Regions from separate parts of the Geodermatophilus sp. SYSU D01186 genome, predicted to be linked through region 3. Evidence: predicted binding sites of a transcription regulator. Region 3 holds the regulator's gene; each other region holds the start of a gene.
The links. Region 3 encodes LexA, which represses DNA repair genes until DNA is damaged. Its sites were predicted from a motif close to TCGAACANNTGTTCGA; they were not measured.
Positions count from the first base shown of each region.

Region 1: a site for LexA is predicted at 1,480-1,495, ahead of dnaB (replicative DNA helicase). Genes of this name have one in related genera too.
Region 2: a site for LexA is predicted at 1,601-1,616, ahead of ACI784_RS05385 (HNH endonuclease signature motif containing protein). Genes of this name have one in related genera too.
Region 4: a site for LexA is predicted at 1,652-1,667, ahead of dinB (DNA polymerase IV). Genes of this name have one in related genera too.

Region 1 covers NZ_JBJGYW010000003.1:69,189-72,669, forward strand. The annotation lists gene rpsR (30S ribosomal protein S18) at 1-74, shown strand, start outside; gene rplI (50S ribosomal protein L9) at 77-532, shown strand; gene ACI784_RS03055 (RidA family protein) at 675-1,076, opposite strand; gene dnaB (replicative DNA helicase) at 1,594-2,964, shown strand; gene ACI784_RS03065 (DUF7715 family protein) at 3,064-3,481, shown strand, end outside.
Region 2 covers NZ_JBJGYW010000005.1:42,377-45,857, reverse strand. The annotation lists gene ACI784_RS05385 (HNH endonuclease signature motif containing protein) at 89-1,597, opposite strand; gene ACI784_RS05380 (DUF2252 domain-containing protein) at 1,714-3,162, opposite strand; gene ACI784_RS05375 (hypothetical protein) at 3,156-3,481, opposite strand, start outside.
Region 3 covers NZ_JBJGYW010000018.1:49,764-53,244, forward strand. The annotation lists gene ACI784_RS14605 (phosphatase PAP2 family protein) at 1-615, shown strand, start outside; gene ACI784_RS14610 (hypothetical protein) at 659-1,651, shown strand; gene lexA (transcriptional repressor LexA) at 1,761-2,510, opposite strand; gene ACI784_RS14620 (LysM peptidoglycan-binding domain-containing protein) at 3,261-3,407, shown strand.
Region 4 covers NZ_JBJGYW010000011.1:69,821-73,301, reverse strand. The annotation lists gene ACI784_RS10470 (cupin domain-containing protein) at 1-925, opposite strand, end outside; gene ACI784_RS10465 (BatC protein) at 1,159-1,467, opposite strand; gene dinB (DNA polymerase IV) at 1,683-2,885, shown strand; gene ACI784_RS10455 (DUF3040 domain-containing protein) at 3,071-3,478, shown strand.

The DNA.
Region 1 (3,481 bases), on a different contig from region 3:
AGCGGGACGTCGCCGTGGCCGTGAAGAACAGCCGCGAGATGGCTCTGCTGCCCTACACCTCGACGGCGCGCTGACCATGAGCACCCAGAAGCTGATCCTTACGCAGGAGGTCACCGGTCTCGGTTCCTCCGGTGACACCGTGGAGGTCAAGGGCGGGTACGCCCGCAACTACCTCCTGCCCCGCGGCCTGGCCATCGTCGCCACCCGCGGTGCCGAGAAGCAGGTCGAGTCGCTGCGCCGGGCGCGTGCCGCCCGCGAGGTGCGGTCGCTCGAGGAGGCGCAGACCGTGGCCGGCAGCCTGTCCGGGCTGACCGTCCGCGTGCCGGCCCGCGCCGGTGAGGGTGGCCGCCTGTTCGGCCGCGTCACCACCGCCGACGTCGTCAACGCCGTCACCGCCGCCGGTGGCCCGGCGCTGGACCGCCGCCGCGTGGAGCTGCCCAGCAGCATCAAGACCACGGGCCAGCACACCGTCACCGTGCGGGTGCACCCCGAGGTGACCACCCAGCTGGCGATCGAGGTCGTCCCCAGCTGAACCCGGACCCTCCAGGTTCCCTCCGGGGAAGCCGTGGAGGGCCCACCGCCCGCGAGGGGCGTCGGACTCCGGTCCGGCGCCCCTCGCGGCGTCGTGGCCCCCGTGCAGGGTCCCGCGAGCGGCGGGGGCAGGGGGCCCTCCGTCAGTCGACCGCCGTCGCCTCGATCTCGACCATCAGCTCCGGGAAGGCCAGCCGCGTGACCCCGACGAGGGTCGACGTCGGCCGGATCCCGGCGGCGGCGAAGCGCTCGGCGAGGGCCGGCCAGCAGGTCATGATGCCGTCGACGTCGGTCGTGAAGACGTTCAGCCGGACGACGTTGGCCAGTGTCATGCCGCCGTCCTTCAGCACGGTCTGGACGTTGTCGAGGCTCAGGGCCACCTGGGCGGCCAGGTCGCCTGGGTGCTGCGGGACGCCCTCGGCGTTCACGGCGGCCTGACCGGAGCACACGAGCACCCTGCCGGCGCCCTCGACGAGCGCGGCCTGGTCGAAGCCGAAGGCGGCCGACCACGGCCAGGGGTTCACGGGGGTACGGGTGACGGGCATCGGGGCCTCCCTTCCTCGGCCGCCGCCACGGGTCCGGGGCGGTCGGCGGCGGGAGCCCATGGTGGACCACCGGCGGGCACGAGTGGAGCTGTGGACATGTGGCCCGTGGGACGGGTGGTCACCGGTCCGCGACACGCCGGGGGGCGACACCCGGATTTCTCGGTGATTTTCCCCGTCCACACCCGGTGGGTCGTCTTCCCGCAGCTCAGGCGCGGGATGTGGAGATCGGCGCCCGTCCGTCCCCCGCTGTCTCCACATGTCGACACGTCTGTGTCCACCGACTTGTCCACAAGTTGTGCAGAACGAGGTGCACAGCGGTGTTGGACTGCTCCGTCTCAGCTTCCTAACGTCCTCCCCGAGCTGCCGCCGGCGCGTCCTGTCGGTGCCGCGCGGTAGCAATGACACGAACAGACGTTCGAGTCAGGTGTACGTCGATTCTGGTGCTTCCCCCACCAGGCCCCGGCCGGCGGCCGGGGTCTGTTCGCGGGTGCGCCGGTGAGTGGATGGAGGAGCCTCCGTGGCGGTGGCCGACGAGTTCAGCCGACCGATGCCGACGGCGCCGGAGTACGACCGGCAGCCGCCGCAGGACGTCGCGGCCGAGCAGTCGGTGCTCGGCGGCATGCTGCTGAGCAAGGACGCGATCGCCGACGTCGTCGAGGTGCTGGCCGGCCCGGACTTCTACCGGCCCGCGCACCAGGTGATCTTCGACTGCATCCTCGACCTGTACGGCCGTGGCGAGCCGGCCGACGCGATCACCGTCGCCGCGGAGCTCAACCGCACCGACCAGCTGTCGAAGATGGGCGGCGCGGTCTACCTGCACACGCTCATCCAGTCCACGCCCACCGCGGCCAACGCCGGCTACTACGCGGCGATCGTGGCCGAGCAGGCGGTGCTGCGCCGGCTGGTGGAGGCCGGCACCCGCGTGGTCCAGCTGGGCTACGGCGCCGCGGGCGGCAAGGGCGACGTCGACGACATCGTCGACCGCGCCCAGCAGGAGATCTACGACGTCACCGAGAAGCGCATGAGCGAGGACTACGCGCGCCTCGAGGACGTCCTGCAGCCGACGATGGACGAGCTGGACGCCATCGCCTCCCGCGGTGGCACCGCGCGCGGCGTGCCCACGGGCATCCGCGACCTCGACGAGCTCACCAACGGCCTGCAGGCCGGTCAGATGGTCGTCATCGCGGCCCGCCCCGGTGTGGGCAAGTCGACCCTCGGCCTGGACATCGCCCGCTCGGCCACCGTGAAGCACCACCTGCCGGCGGTCATCTTCTCGCTGGAGATGAGCAAGCACGAGATCACCATGCGTCTGCTGTCGGCCGAGGCGAAGGTGCCGCTGCACCACATGCGCGCCGGCACGCTGTCCGACGAGGACTGGTCGAAGCTGGCCCGTCGCATGGGCGAGATCGCCGACGCCCCGCTCTACATCGACGACTCCCCGAACATGACGATGATGGAGATCCGGGCCAAGGCGCGGCGGCTCAAGCAGCGCAACGACCTCAAGCTCGTGGTCATCGACTACCTCCAGCTGATGACCTCGGGCAAGCGGGTCGAGAGCCGCCAGCAGGAGGTCTCGGAGTTCTCCCGTGCGCTCAAGCTGCTGGCCAAGGAGCTCGAGGTCCCGGTCATCGCGATGAGCCAGCTGAACCGTGGGTCGGAGCAGCGTCAGGACAAGAAGCCGATGCTGTCGGACCTCCGTGAGTCCGGCTCGATCGAGCAGGACGCCGACATGGTCATGATGATCCACCGCGAGGACATGTACGAGAAGGAGAGCCCGCGGGCCGGCGAGGCCGACATCATGCTGGTCAAGCACCGCAACGGCCCCACCGCGAACGTCACCGTCGCCTTCCAGGGCCACTACAGCCGCTTCGTGGACATGGCGAACTGACCCGACCCCAGACCCCCAGAGGCCCAGGACGACGTCGTCCTGGGCCTCTCGGCTGTCGTCACGGCGGAAACCGTCGGACCCTCCTGTCACGGTGGGCGCGTGAAGCTGTTGACCGCGACGTACACGGGGCAGGGCGAGCGGGACGGCGACTTCTGCTTCGCCGTCGAGGGCGAGCTGGTCCTGGTGGGTGACGTCTGCGCGGCCGACCAGGCCGACCCCGACCCCGACGGCGGGTGCGGCTGCGGCCGGGCCTTCACCGGGCTGAGCTCGCACCGGGGCACGACGACCGCGATGGTCCGCGACCTCGAGTTCTCCCTCGGCGACCTGCAGCTGGCCCTGGAGGCCCATCTCGCCGCGAGCGGTCTGGGTCCCGATGTCCTGGGCGACGAGGACTTCGCCGACCTCGTGGAGGAGACGGTGCACGAGACGGCGTCCTTCGCCCGGTGCTGGCCCGTGGGCACGGTCCTCGGGCGGCGCCTGGACTCGGTCCGCCGGCGGTCGCTGCCAGCCGGCGCGG
Region 2 (3,481 bases), on a different contig from region 3:
CAAGAGTCCTCAGGGCGACGCCCGACCTCGGGATCGACAGGTCGGCACGTCGACATGCGGACATGTCGGCGGATCGCCTGCCCTGTGGTCAGAACGGTGGCGGGTCGTGGTCCGGCGGTGGCGGTTGTGGTGGGGGCTCGTCCGACGGCGGTGCGAGTGCCGGTGCGCGCGGCGCATCCCGTCGTAGCCCGGGTGGTCGGGTGCTGCGGGTGATCCCCGACGGGGTGGTGACGTGCAGGGTGCCGTCGTCGTCCAGGACGAACCGCCAGCCGCGGGCGAAGGTCTTCAGCCGGTGGTGCGAGCGGCACAGGCAGCACAGGTTGGCGCAGTCGGTCGCCCCGCCGCCGGCGTGTGCGACCACGTGGTCCAGGTCGGCCAAACCCACCGGCTGGCCGCAGCCGGGGAACCGGCAGCCGCGGTCGCGGGTGGTCACGAACCCCCGCTGGGCGGCGGTCGGGGCGTAGGCCGGCGTGGCCGGCGGCCGGTCCAGCACCGGGCAGCCGCAGTTCCCGCCGGGGTGGGCGGGGCAGCCGCGGCGGGCCAGCCGGGCCAGCTGCGCCGCCGACGCGGTGGCCAGCAGCCGCCCGCCGGCGTCGGTGACCGCCACGCCCAGCGACCCGCCCGCCGGTGCCCGCAGGCCCAGGGCGTCCAGGCGGGCCAGCAGCTCGCGGACGTGGCCGGCGGTGATCGGCAGCCCGTCGACCGCGCCGGGTGTGGCCGTGCTGCCCTCCAGCGCGGCCAGGGCGGCGGTGATCACCACGCGCGCGGTGACGGCGGGCAGCCCGGAGTCGGCCGGGCGGCGCAGCAGGGCGGAGAAGACCTCCGCCCGCAGCTGCCCGATCGGCCGCCGATCACCGTCGGCCCGGGCCGTCCGGGCCAGCTGGTCGACCAGGTCGTAGGCCTCGGCGGCCTCCTCGGCGGGCAGCTCGGCGGCCAGCGTGGACATGCCCTCCAGCGGCGAGGGAAAGACGCGCACGTCGGCCTGCCGCTGGGCGTCCTCGCGGCGGGCGTCCACCGCAGCCGCGTCGCGCGCCAGCAGCAGCGCCAGCGCCCGCCGCCGCAGCCGCCCCAGCGACAGACCGGCGGCCTCGGGTAGCAGCTCGGCCTCGATCGACCGGGCCACCGCCGGGGCGGTGTGCTCCAGCACCTCGGCCAGCACCTTGGCGCGCGGCTCGTCCAGCGCCCCGGCGGCCAGCGCCGCCCACGTCGCCGGCAGATGCCCCCGGTACACCCACGCCCGCGCCGCCAGGTGCGCGGCGGTGCCCCGACCGCAGTTGAGCACCACCGCCAGCTCCGGGGTGAAGAACTCCGACACCCCCGGCAACTCCCCGTCCGCCGCCCACGACCCCGTCCGCGCCCCCGGCGTCCCCGGCGGCGGATCGAGGGTGGCGGGGGTGTCCTCGGCCAGGCCCAGCACCAGCTCCGCCTCGTACGCCGCGCACATCGCCCGCGCCCGCTGCACCCGCTGCAACTCCGCGGCCCGCTGCGACCGGGTCAACGCCGCCACCGGCAACCGCCCACCCAGCAGCGGCCGCTCACCCAGCCACGCGACCAGCCGGCCCTCCAACGGGGTCTGCCGCACAGCCGTCGAGATCACGAAACGAACATACGTTCGACCTAAGACAGTTCCGGGTGATGCCCGGCTCAGACCCGAGCAGGGCCTCCGCCGACATGTCCGCATGTCCGACGTGCCGACCCGCGGCCAGATCGCCGTCAGATGTCCCTGCGGGCCTGCACGCGGCCCTCGGCGGCGGCCTCGGCCAGCTGGCGGTGGTCGTCCTCGTTGACGTCGGCACAGGCCTCGGCGTAGTCCGCGAGCGCGGTGTCGAAGGCTGCCGACGAGCCGAGGTACCCGGCGATCGCGATCCGGTCGCCGGAGCGCGCGTGCGCCCGGGCCAGGCACCAGGCGCACAGTCCGCCGTAGATCTCCAGCCCCTGGGGTCGTAGGTCGTCGATCTCGATCGACCCCTTCCAGTCCCGCAGTTGCCGGACGTAGAAGTCTCGCTCGACCCCGTCGACACCGGCGGTCCGCTGCCAGCCGAGGAAGATGTCGCTGGCCTGCTGCATGAGGCGCTGGCCGGCCACCACCCGCTGCCCCTGGTTGACGTACCGGCTGCGGCCCACGAACTCCGCGTGGACCGAGGGGCCGGCCTCCTTGATCTGCAGCAGCAGGGGGTCGTCCTCGTCGCGGCCGACCAGCAGGACGACCCAGCAGCGGGTGCCCACGCTGCCCACGCCGACGACCTTGCGGGCCATGTCGACGAAGGTGTAGCGCTCCAGCAGGGTGCGGCGGTCGGACTGCAGCGAGCCGCGGTACTGCCGGATCAGGGTCTGGAAGGTCTCGATCGGGTTGTCGCCCTCCGCTCCGGGGGCGATGTCGCGCAGCGGTACGAGCAGCGGGGCCTCGGCCTTGATCCGCAGCCCTCCGTCGACCGCCTCGGTCAGCTTGCCGAACGCCTGCAGGGTGTCCCGCGTCCGCGCCCGCTCGAGCGCCCGGTCCAGGCGCTTGCGCGCGGCCGGTCCCAGCAGGGGAGCGAGCTCGGTGCGCATCTCGTCGGCGTCGATCCGCGAGTACCAGACCTCGATGTCCCGGGCGGCCGCGAACTCCGCCATGGCCGTGCGGTAGCGCGCCGCGGCGGCGAGGGTGAGGCCCCTGCGCTGCTTGCGGGACAGGCCGTTGTGCCGGCCGGCGATCTCCAGGCTGGCGACCAGCCGCTTGACGTCGTGCTCGAACGGCCCCGGCAGGGTCTCGTCGAAGTCGTTCGCGTCGAACACCAGCCGCCGCTCCGGCGAGCCGTACAGGCCGAAGTTGGCCGCGTGCGCGTCGCCGCACATCTGCACCGTCAAGCCGGACCGGGGCGCGCCGGCGAGGTCGGCGGCCATGACCCGTGCGGCGCCGCGGTAGTAGGCGAAGGGAGACTCCAGCATCCGCCCGTAGCGGATGGGGCCGAGCTCGGCCAGCCGGTCGGCCGCCTGCTGCTCGAGCAGGGTCAGCGGGTCGCGGGTGCGGGTCGCGCGCGGGGACTCGGCGTGGGCGTCGAGGGGGGCGACGGCGCGCAGTGCCTTGCCCGCGGCCCGCCGCTCGCGCGGGGTGGGTCGCGCGGACGGGACGGCGTCGCGGAGGGGACGCGCGTCGCGGGACGCCGTGGTCGCGGTCAGCACGTCGCGCTCATCTCGTCGACGAGGCTCCGGGCGTCGGAGAGGAGGACCCCGACCGAGGAGGCGAGGGCGCCCAGGGTCTGCGCGGAGGCGTCGGCCAGCGCCGTGTCGAGGGCCGAGCGCACCGAGTCGGCGTCGGCCTGCACGCGGTCGACGTCGTCGGCGTACTCCGCCCCGGCGTCCGTACGGACCTGCGCGAGGGCGCTCTCCACCGAGTCGAACGCCGTGCTCACGCCGGCGGTGCCCTCCTGGACGACGTTGACGTCGCCCAGTGCGGCGACCGACGACCGCAGCTCGTCGGCGGCCTGGCACACCGCCGCGC
Region 3 (3,481 bases):
GTGGGCGTCACCGTCGACCTGCTCAGCCGCGGCACGCTCGAGCGGATGGACCTGCGCGTCTCCGAGACGGTGAGCGCCTGGGACCTCAAGGACTCCGCCGCCTACTGGCCGGTCTGGGCGGTCACCCAGCTCGGCGGCCGCGGGTTCATCCTCATCGTCCTGGCCGGCCTCGTCGCCCACCTCGTGGTGCGCCGGCGCACCGTCGTCCCGCTGCTGCGCGTGCTGGTCGCCCTCGCCCTGCTCACGGTCGTCGTCTACGGCTTCAAGTACGGGACCGGCCGCACCGCACCGGCCTACCCGGGGTCGTTCTTCTACCGGGACGGCGCGTCCTATCCCTCCGGCCACGTCGCCAACGCCGTCCTCATGTGGGGTGTGGCCCGCTGGCAGGCCGTCGAGTTCCGGCTCGCCCCCGCCGTCCAGCGGACCTTCCGGCTGCTCAGCGTCGCCGGTCCCGTGGCGACCGGGGTGGCGATGGTCTCGCTGGACTTCCACTGGGTCACCGACGCCGTCGTGGGAGCGGCGGTCGGCATCCTGCTGTTGGGCGTGGTTCACGGGCTGGACGCAGTCGTGCTGTCACGCTGGGTGGGTGCCCGAGCTGGCCGGCCGTCCGTGTAGCGGTGCCGGAGGGCGACGTCTGGCAGCAGGGGCAGCCCTCGCGGTGACGCTCGTCCTCGGTACCGCCCTGCCGGCGTCCGCCGAGGACGCCGCGGCGCCGGGCCCGTCGACGCAGTGCCAGATCACCGACCCGCGACTGCCGGAGTTGTCCGGCCTGGTCGTGGTCGGTGACCGGATGCTCGCCATCAACGACGGCGGCGACCAGCTCGACGTGTACGTCCTGGACGCCACCTGCCGGGTGCTCACGGTGCGCAGCGCGGCGGTGGACCCCTACGACCCCGAGGACCTCGCCCTCGCCGCCGACGGCACGGTCTGGCTGGCCGACACCGGCGACAACCAGGGCACCCGCGACACCGTGGCCCTGCTCGCGTTGCGGCCCGACGGCAGCACCGCGGTCTACCGGCTCAGCTATCCCGAGGGAGCCCGGGACGTCGAGGCGCTCCTGCTGGCTCCCGACGGCATGCCCTACCTCGTCTCCAAGGAGGTGCTGGGCGCGAGCAAGGTGTACCGCCCGGTGACCGCACTGGTCGAGTCGGGGACGGTGGCGCTCACCGAGGTGGGCGGCGTGGAGTTCACGCTCACCGGGACCACCGGTGGGCCGGTCGGCCGCGCAGGTCAGCTCATGGTCACCGGGGGAGCGGTGTCGGCCGACGGGAGCCACGTGGCGCTGCGGACGTACACCGACGCCTACGTGTGGCCCCTGTCGGGCTCCGACGTCGCCGGCGCCCTCGCGGGGGAGCCGGTGCGGATGGCGCTGCCCGACGCGCCCCAGGGGGAGGCGATCAGCTTCACCGCGGACGGCAGCGGGGTCCTCGTGGCGGGCGAGGGGGTGCCCGGCGACGTGACCGTCGTGCCGATCGCGGCCGAGCAGGCCGCCGGCGGTCCGGCTACGGCGTCGGAGTCGTCGAGCGGCCCCCTGCCGGGCCTGCTGACCGCCTCCGACGGCGGCATCCCGCTGGTGCCGGCCGCACTGGTCGCCGCCCTGGTGGCCACCGCTGTCGTGTGGGTGGGCGGGAAGCTGCGCCGCCGCACCTGAGCCGTATCCGGGGGCGCTCCACTGCGGCCGGGCAGACCGCGCGCGAGGACGGGGCACGGCTCCCGTGGGCCGGTCCGCCAGGACCGTCAGGCCCCGGCGGACCGAGGGATCACACCCGGCGCAGCACCGTGACGACGCGGCCGAGGATGGTGGCGTCGTCGCCGGGGATGGGCTCGTACGCCGGGTTGTGCGGCAGCAGCCACACGTGCCCGTCGCGGCGCTTGTAGGTCTTCACCGTCGCCTCGCCGTCGAGCATCGCGGCGACGATCTCGCCGTTCTCGGCGGTCGGCTGCTGGCGCACGACGACCCAGTCGCCGTCACAGATGGCCGCCTCCACCATCGAGTCACCGGCGACCTTGAGCATGAACAGTGTGCCCTCGCCGACCAGTTCGCGGGGCAGGGGGAACACGTCCTCCACCGCCTGCTCGGCCAGGACCGGGCCACCGGCGGCGATCCGCCCGACCAGCGGCACGTACGTCGGGGCCGGGGTCTCGTCGGACCCGGCGGCGGCCGGCTGCGGGACCTCCACGGCGGTGTCACCGGGCAGGCGGACGTCGAGAGCCCGGGGCCGGTTCGGGTCGCGGCGCAGCCAGCCCTTCTTCTGCAGCACGGTCAGCTGGTGGGCGACCGAGGAGGCGGAGGAGAGCCCGACGGCCTCACCGATCTCGCGCACCGAGGGCGGGTAGCCGCGGCGCTCGATGGAGTCGCGGATGACCTCGAGCACGCGCCGCTGACGCTGGGTCAGGCCGTCGCCGGCCTCGCCCCGGTCGGGGAACGTGCGCACGGCTGCCGTCCCGGTGGTCGCCGGCGGGGCCGGCGTCCTCCGGCGGCTCCCCGACGTCCCACTCTTCTCCGCCACCGTCGCCTCCTCGCCGGCTGCCCATGCAGCGCGTCTCGTCCTTCCGGACCGACCGTAGCGCGCCGGACGCGCCCGATCAAACACGTGTTCGAAGTGGGGGCGGGGTGGTGTGGCTTTCGTCGGAGCCATCCGGTAGACATCGAACAGACGTTCGGATCGAACACGCGTTCGACGGTCCGGGGCTCGGCGAGAGGAGTGGTCGTGACAGGCGTGCAGCGTGCGGTGCTGGAGTTCGACGACGCGGTTCAGGTGCCGTGGCGGCCCCGTCTGCGGGCAGTCCCGTCCCCCCGCGAGCCGGGCTCCCCGCGGCGGGCAGTCGTGTCCCCGGCCCCGTCGCGGGCCGGAACGGCGCGGCCGGCGACCGGGTCCCCGCGACCGGCCACGTCTGCTCGGCCGGCGAGCGGGTCGGCGCGACCAGCCGCACCGGCTCGGCCGGCGAGCGGGTCGGCGCGATCGGCCGTGGCCGGGGGCGTCCGGCCCCGCGCGGCGGGTACCGGCCGCCTGGGCGTGCCGGGGCCGGCGCGACCCGCGCCGACGGGCGTGACCCCGTCGCCGTCGAGTCGTCCGGTGCGGGGTGGGTGTGGCCGTGCGGAGCGGCCGGCGCGCACCGGTCTGCGACTGACCCGGCGGGCCCGCCGCCTGTCGGTGGTCCTGGCGCTCGGTGTCGGGCTGGCCCTGGGATCCTGGCTCGCACCCCTGCTGGGCGGGGGGTCGAACGACCTCCGGCTCGCGGGTGAGCGCAGTGTCGTCGTGCAGTCGGGGCAGACCGTGTGGTCCATCGCCACCGACGTCGCGGGTGACGACCAGGACGTCCGCGCCGTTGTCGACGCGATCGAGGAACTGAACGACCTCGACGGCGCCGTGGTCATCCCTGGTCAGGTCCTGCGACTGCCCTGAGTGAGCAGCTCCGCCGGGCGGCCCTGGGCCCCGGCGCCCGGGGTGGACCGGGCGCCGACCTGCGGCGACGGAGC
Region 4 (3,481 bases), on a different contig from region 3:
CGCCCGCGGCCAGCAGCGCGGCCAGCGCGGGGCGGGTCGCTGCGGGCGACTCGAGCGACCGGCGCCCGGCGTCCAGCGTCACCCGGTCGCCGTCGGCCTCTCGCAGCCGGCAGCGGAGGCGGGGGCGGACCCGCAGCACGGTGTCGGCGGTCAGGGCCGCGGCGGCGGTCGCCTGGGCCAGGGGCGCCACGGGCTCGGGCCGCACCTGGGCCCATGTGCGGCTGCGCAGTCGGTCGGCGACCTCGGCGGGGTCGACCCGGTCCAGCCAGCCCTTCAGTGCGGCCACGACCGCCGTGACGTCACCGGTCACCGCCGACGGGTCGGCGAGGTCGAGGCCGAGCGGGAGGGAGCGACGCAGCTCGGGGTCCTCGGCGGCGAGCACGCGCACGAGGTCGAGCGCGGACTCGGCGGCCGCCCAGCGGGTCACCGGGTGAACCCCGATGGTGAGGTGCGCGCTGATCTCGCCCAGCGCGGTCGCCGCGTGCAGGTAGCCCCGGGGCAGGTAGAGGGCGTCGCCGGGGCGCAGCACCGCGTCGATCACCGGCTCGCCCTCGGCGGCGGCGGCCACGGCGGCAGCCCGGTCGTTCCACGGCTGGGTGCGCAGCGGGTCGGGGAGCACCGGCTCGTGGATGCGCCAGTGCTTCTCGCCGGCCACCTGCAGGACGAAGACGTCGTGCACGTCGTAGTGGGCGGAGAACCCGCGCGAGGACGGCGGGGTGATGTAGGCGTTGACCTGCGTGGGGTGTCCCAGGTCGGCGGCGAGCTGGTCGGCGAACTCGATCAGCGGCGGCCACAGCCGGTGCAGCCCCTGGAGGACCACGGTGCTGCCGTCGGCGAACAGTCGCAGCACCGCGTCGGAGGAGATCTGGTCGGCGATCTCCGCGCCGGCGCCGCCGGAGGTGGTGAACCGCTTCGGGTCGACCACCGCGCCGTCCTTGGCGATCCGCAGGAACGGGGTGCGCAGCCCGCGGCGGGACAGCAGCTCGTCGACCGCGGCCAGGTCGAGCAGGTCGGCGAAGGACCCGCCGGTCCGCTCGGCCCGGGTGAGCAGTGGCCGGCGCGACCAGTACTCCTCGGCGAAGACCTGCGGGTCGAGGGCGGTGCACCGACGCAGGGCCGGCCGGGAGTCCGGCCGGCCCTGCGTGGTGGTGGTCTCGGTCAGGCCGAACCGTCCGCGCCGCCGTCGGCACCGCCGTCCGCGCCACCGTCGCCCGCACCGCCGTCGGCGCCTCCGTCCGCGCCACCGTCGGCCCCGCCGTCACCCGCACCGCCGTCGGCGCCTCCGTCCGCGCCACCGTCGGCCCCGCCGTCGGAGCCGCCACCGGAAGCCCCGCCGTCGGCCGGGCCGTGCGCGCCGCTGTCAGCCCCGCCGTCGGCGCCGCCGTCACCCGCGCCGCCGTCGGCACCGCCGTCCGCGCCGCCGTCGCCCACGCCGGCCGTGGTCATGTCATCGTCGTCGAGCGCCATGGGTCTCCGATCACATCGGGTCGCGAGCCACCGGACGGTGGCCCTCCGGGCGTGCTGTACCTCACGCATCCTGCTCTCACACACCCGCTCCGACCAGCGGGAACGGCGTGTCGGCAACGGCTCGGTCACGACGCGGTGTCGGGGTGCCGGGACCGCGCCGGGGGCGTTACCGTCCTCCCGAATGTCGAACACGCGTTCGACGTCGGGAAGGGGTCATGAGCCAGTCCGCCCGTGCTGCCGGGTGCGGCGTGCTGCACGTCGACATGGACGCGTTCTTCGCCAGCGTCGAGGTGCGCCGCCGGCCCGAGCTGGCCGGCACCCCGGTGATCGTCGGCGGGGCCGGCAACCGCGGCGTGGTCACCTCGGCCACCTACGAGGCGCGCCGGTACGGGGTGCACGCCGCGATGCCCACCTCGCGGGCGCTGCGGCTGTGCCCGACGGCGACGGTGCTGCCGGGGGACATGGCGCTCTACGCCGAGGTGTCCCGGTCGGTCATGGCGCTGTTCCGCTCGATCACGCCGCTGGTCGAGCCGCTGAGCCTCGACGAGGCCTTCCTCGACGTCTCCGGGGCGTCCCGGCGGCTCGGCGACGCCGCCGAGATCGGGGAGTACATCCGCGCGCGCGTCTACGACGAGCAGGGCATCACCTGCTCGGTGGGCGTGGCCGGCACCAAGTTCGTGGCCAAGCTGGCCTCCACCTCCGCCAAGCCCGACGGGCTGCGCGTCGTCCGGCCCGCCGAGGTCATGGAGTTCCTGCACCCGCTGCCGGTCGGCGCGCTCTGGGGGGTGGGTGCCAAGACCGAGGAGGTGCTGCTGCGGCTGGGGCTGCGCACCGTCGGCGACCTCGCCCACGTGCCGGCCCGCACGCTGCAGCGGGCGGTGGGCGCCGCGGCCGGCTCCTCCCTGCACGAGCTGGCGTGGGGCCGTGACCCCCGGCGGGTGGTGCCCGACGAGCCGGAGAAGTCCGCCGGGCACGAGGAGACCTTCGCCACGGACGTCGACGACCCCGTGGTCATCCACCGGGAGCTGTTGCGGCTGTCCGAGCGGACGGCGGGCCGGCTGCGCGCGGGTGGCTGGCTGGCCCGCACGGTGAGCATCAAGGTGCGGTTCGCCGACTTCGCCACGATCACCCGGTCCCGCACCCTCGACGTCCCGACCGACGTCGGGCAGGAGCTCTACGACACCGCCCGCGCCCTGTTCGACGCCCTGGGGCTGGAGCGGGCGCGGATCCGGCTGGTGGGGGTCCGGGCCGAGCGGCTGGTCGAGGCCGGCTCGGCGCCCCGGCAGCTGGAGCTCGGCGCCCGGGAGCGCGGCCGCCGGGAGGCCGAGCTCGCCGCCGACCGGGCCGCCCGCCGGTTCGGTGCCGGCGCGGTGCGCCCGGCGACCCTGCTGCACCGCGACCGGCAGCGCACCCGGTGACCGCCGGCGAGGAACCCCGGACGACGCTCGTTCGTCCTCTCCCTGGAGTCCCCGACCCACTCGCGAGAGTGATCACGGCGGGTCGGGGACGACTCGCCTTTCGCGCCCCGCAAAGGGCTCGTATCCTCGATGTCACCGTCGGCGGCACCTCCGACGGGATGTGTTCAGGCCCCATGGAGGTCGACGTGCCGCTCTCCGAGCACGAGCAGCGTCTGCTGGAGCAGATCGAGCGCGCCCTCGTCGATGACGATCCGAAGTTCGCCTCGCAGGTCCGCACCGGTGACCGTCGGGTCAAGGCCCGCCGCAAGCTGCAACTGGGTGCCCTCCTGCTCCTGGTCGGGATGGCCGTCCTCGTCGGTGGCGCCGTGGCCCCGTCCGTCCCTCTCGGCGTCCTCGGGTTCCTGGTCGCCTTCGGTGGCCTGGCCCTCGCCGTCCTCAACTACCGGTCGGCCACCGGCGTGGTCGAGTCCGGCCCGACCGGGTCCACCGGGCCCGCGGCCGCGCCCGGGCGCGGCGGCCGGGGTGGCAAGCCCCGCCGCCAGCCGCTGAAGAACCGCCTCGAGGAGCGCTTCCGCCGCCGCTACGACCAGTAGCCC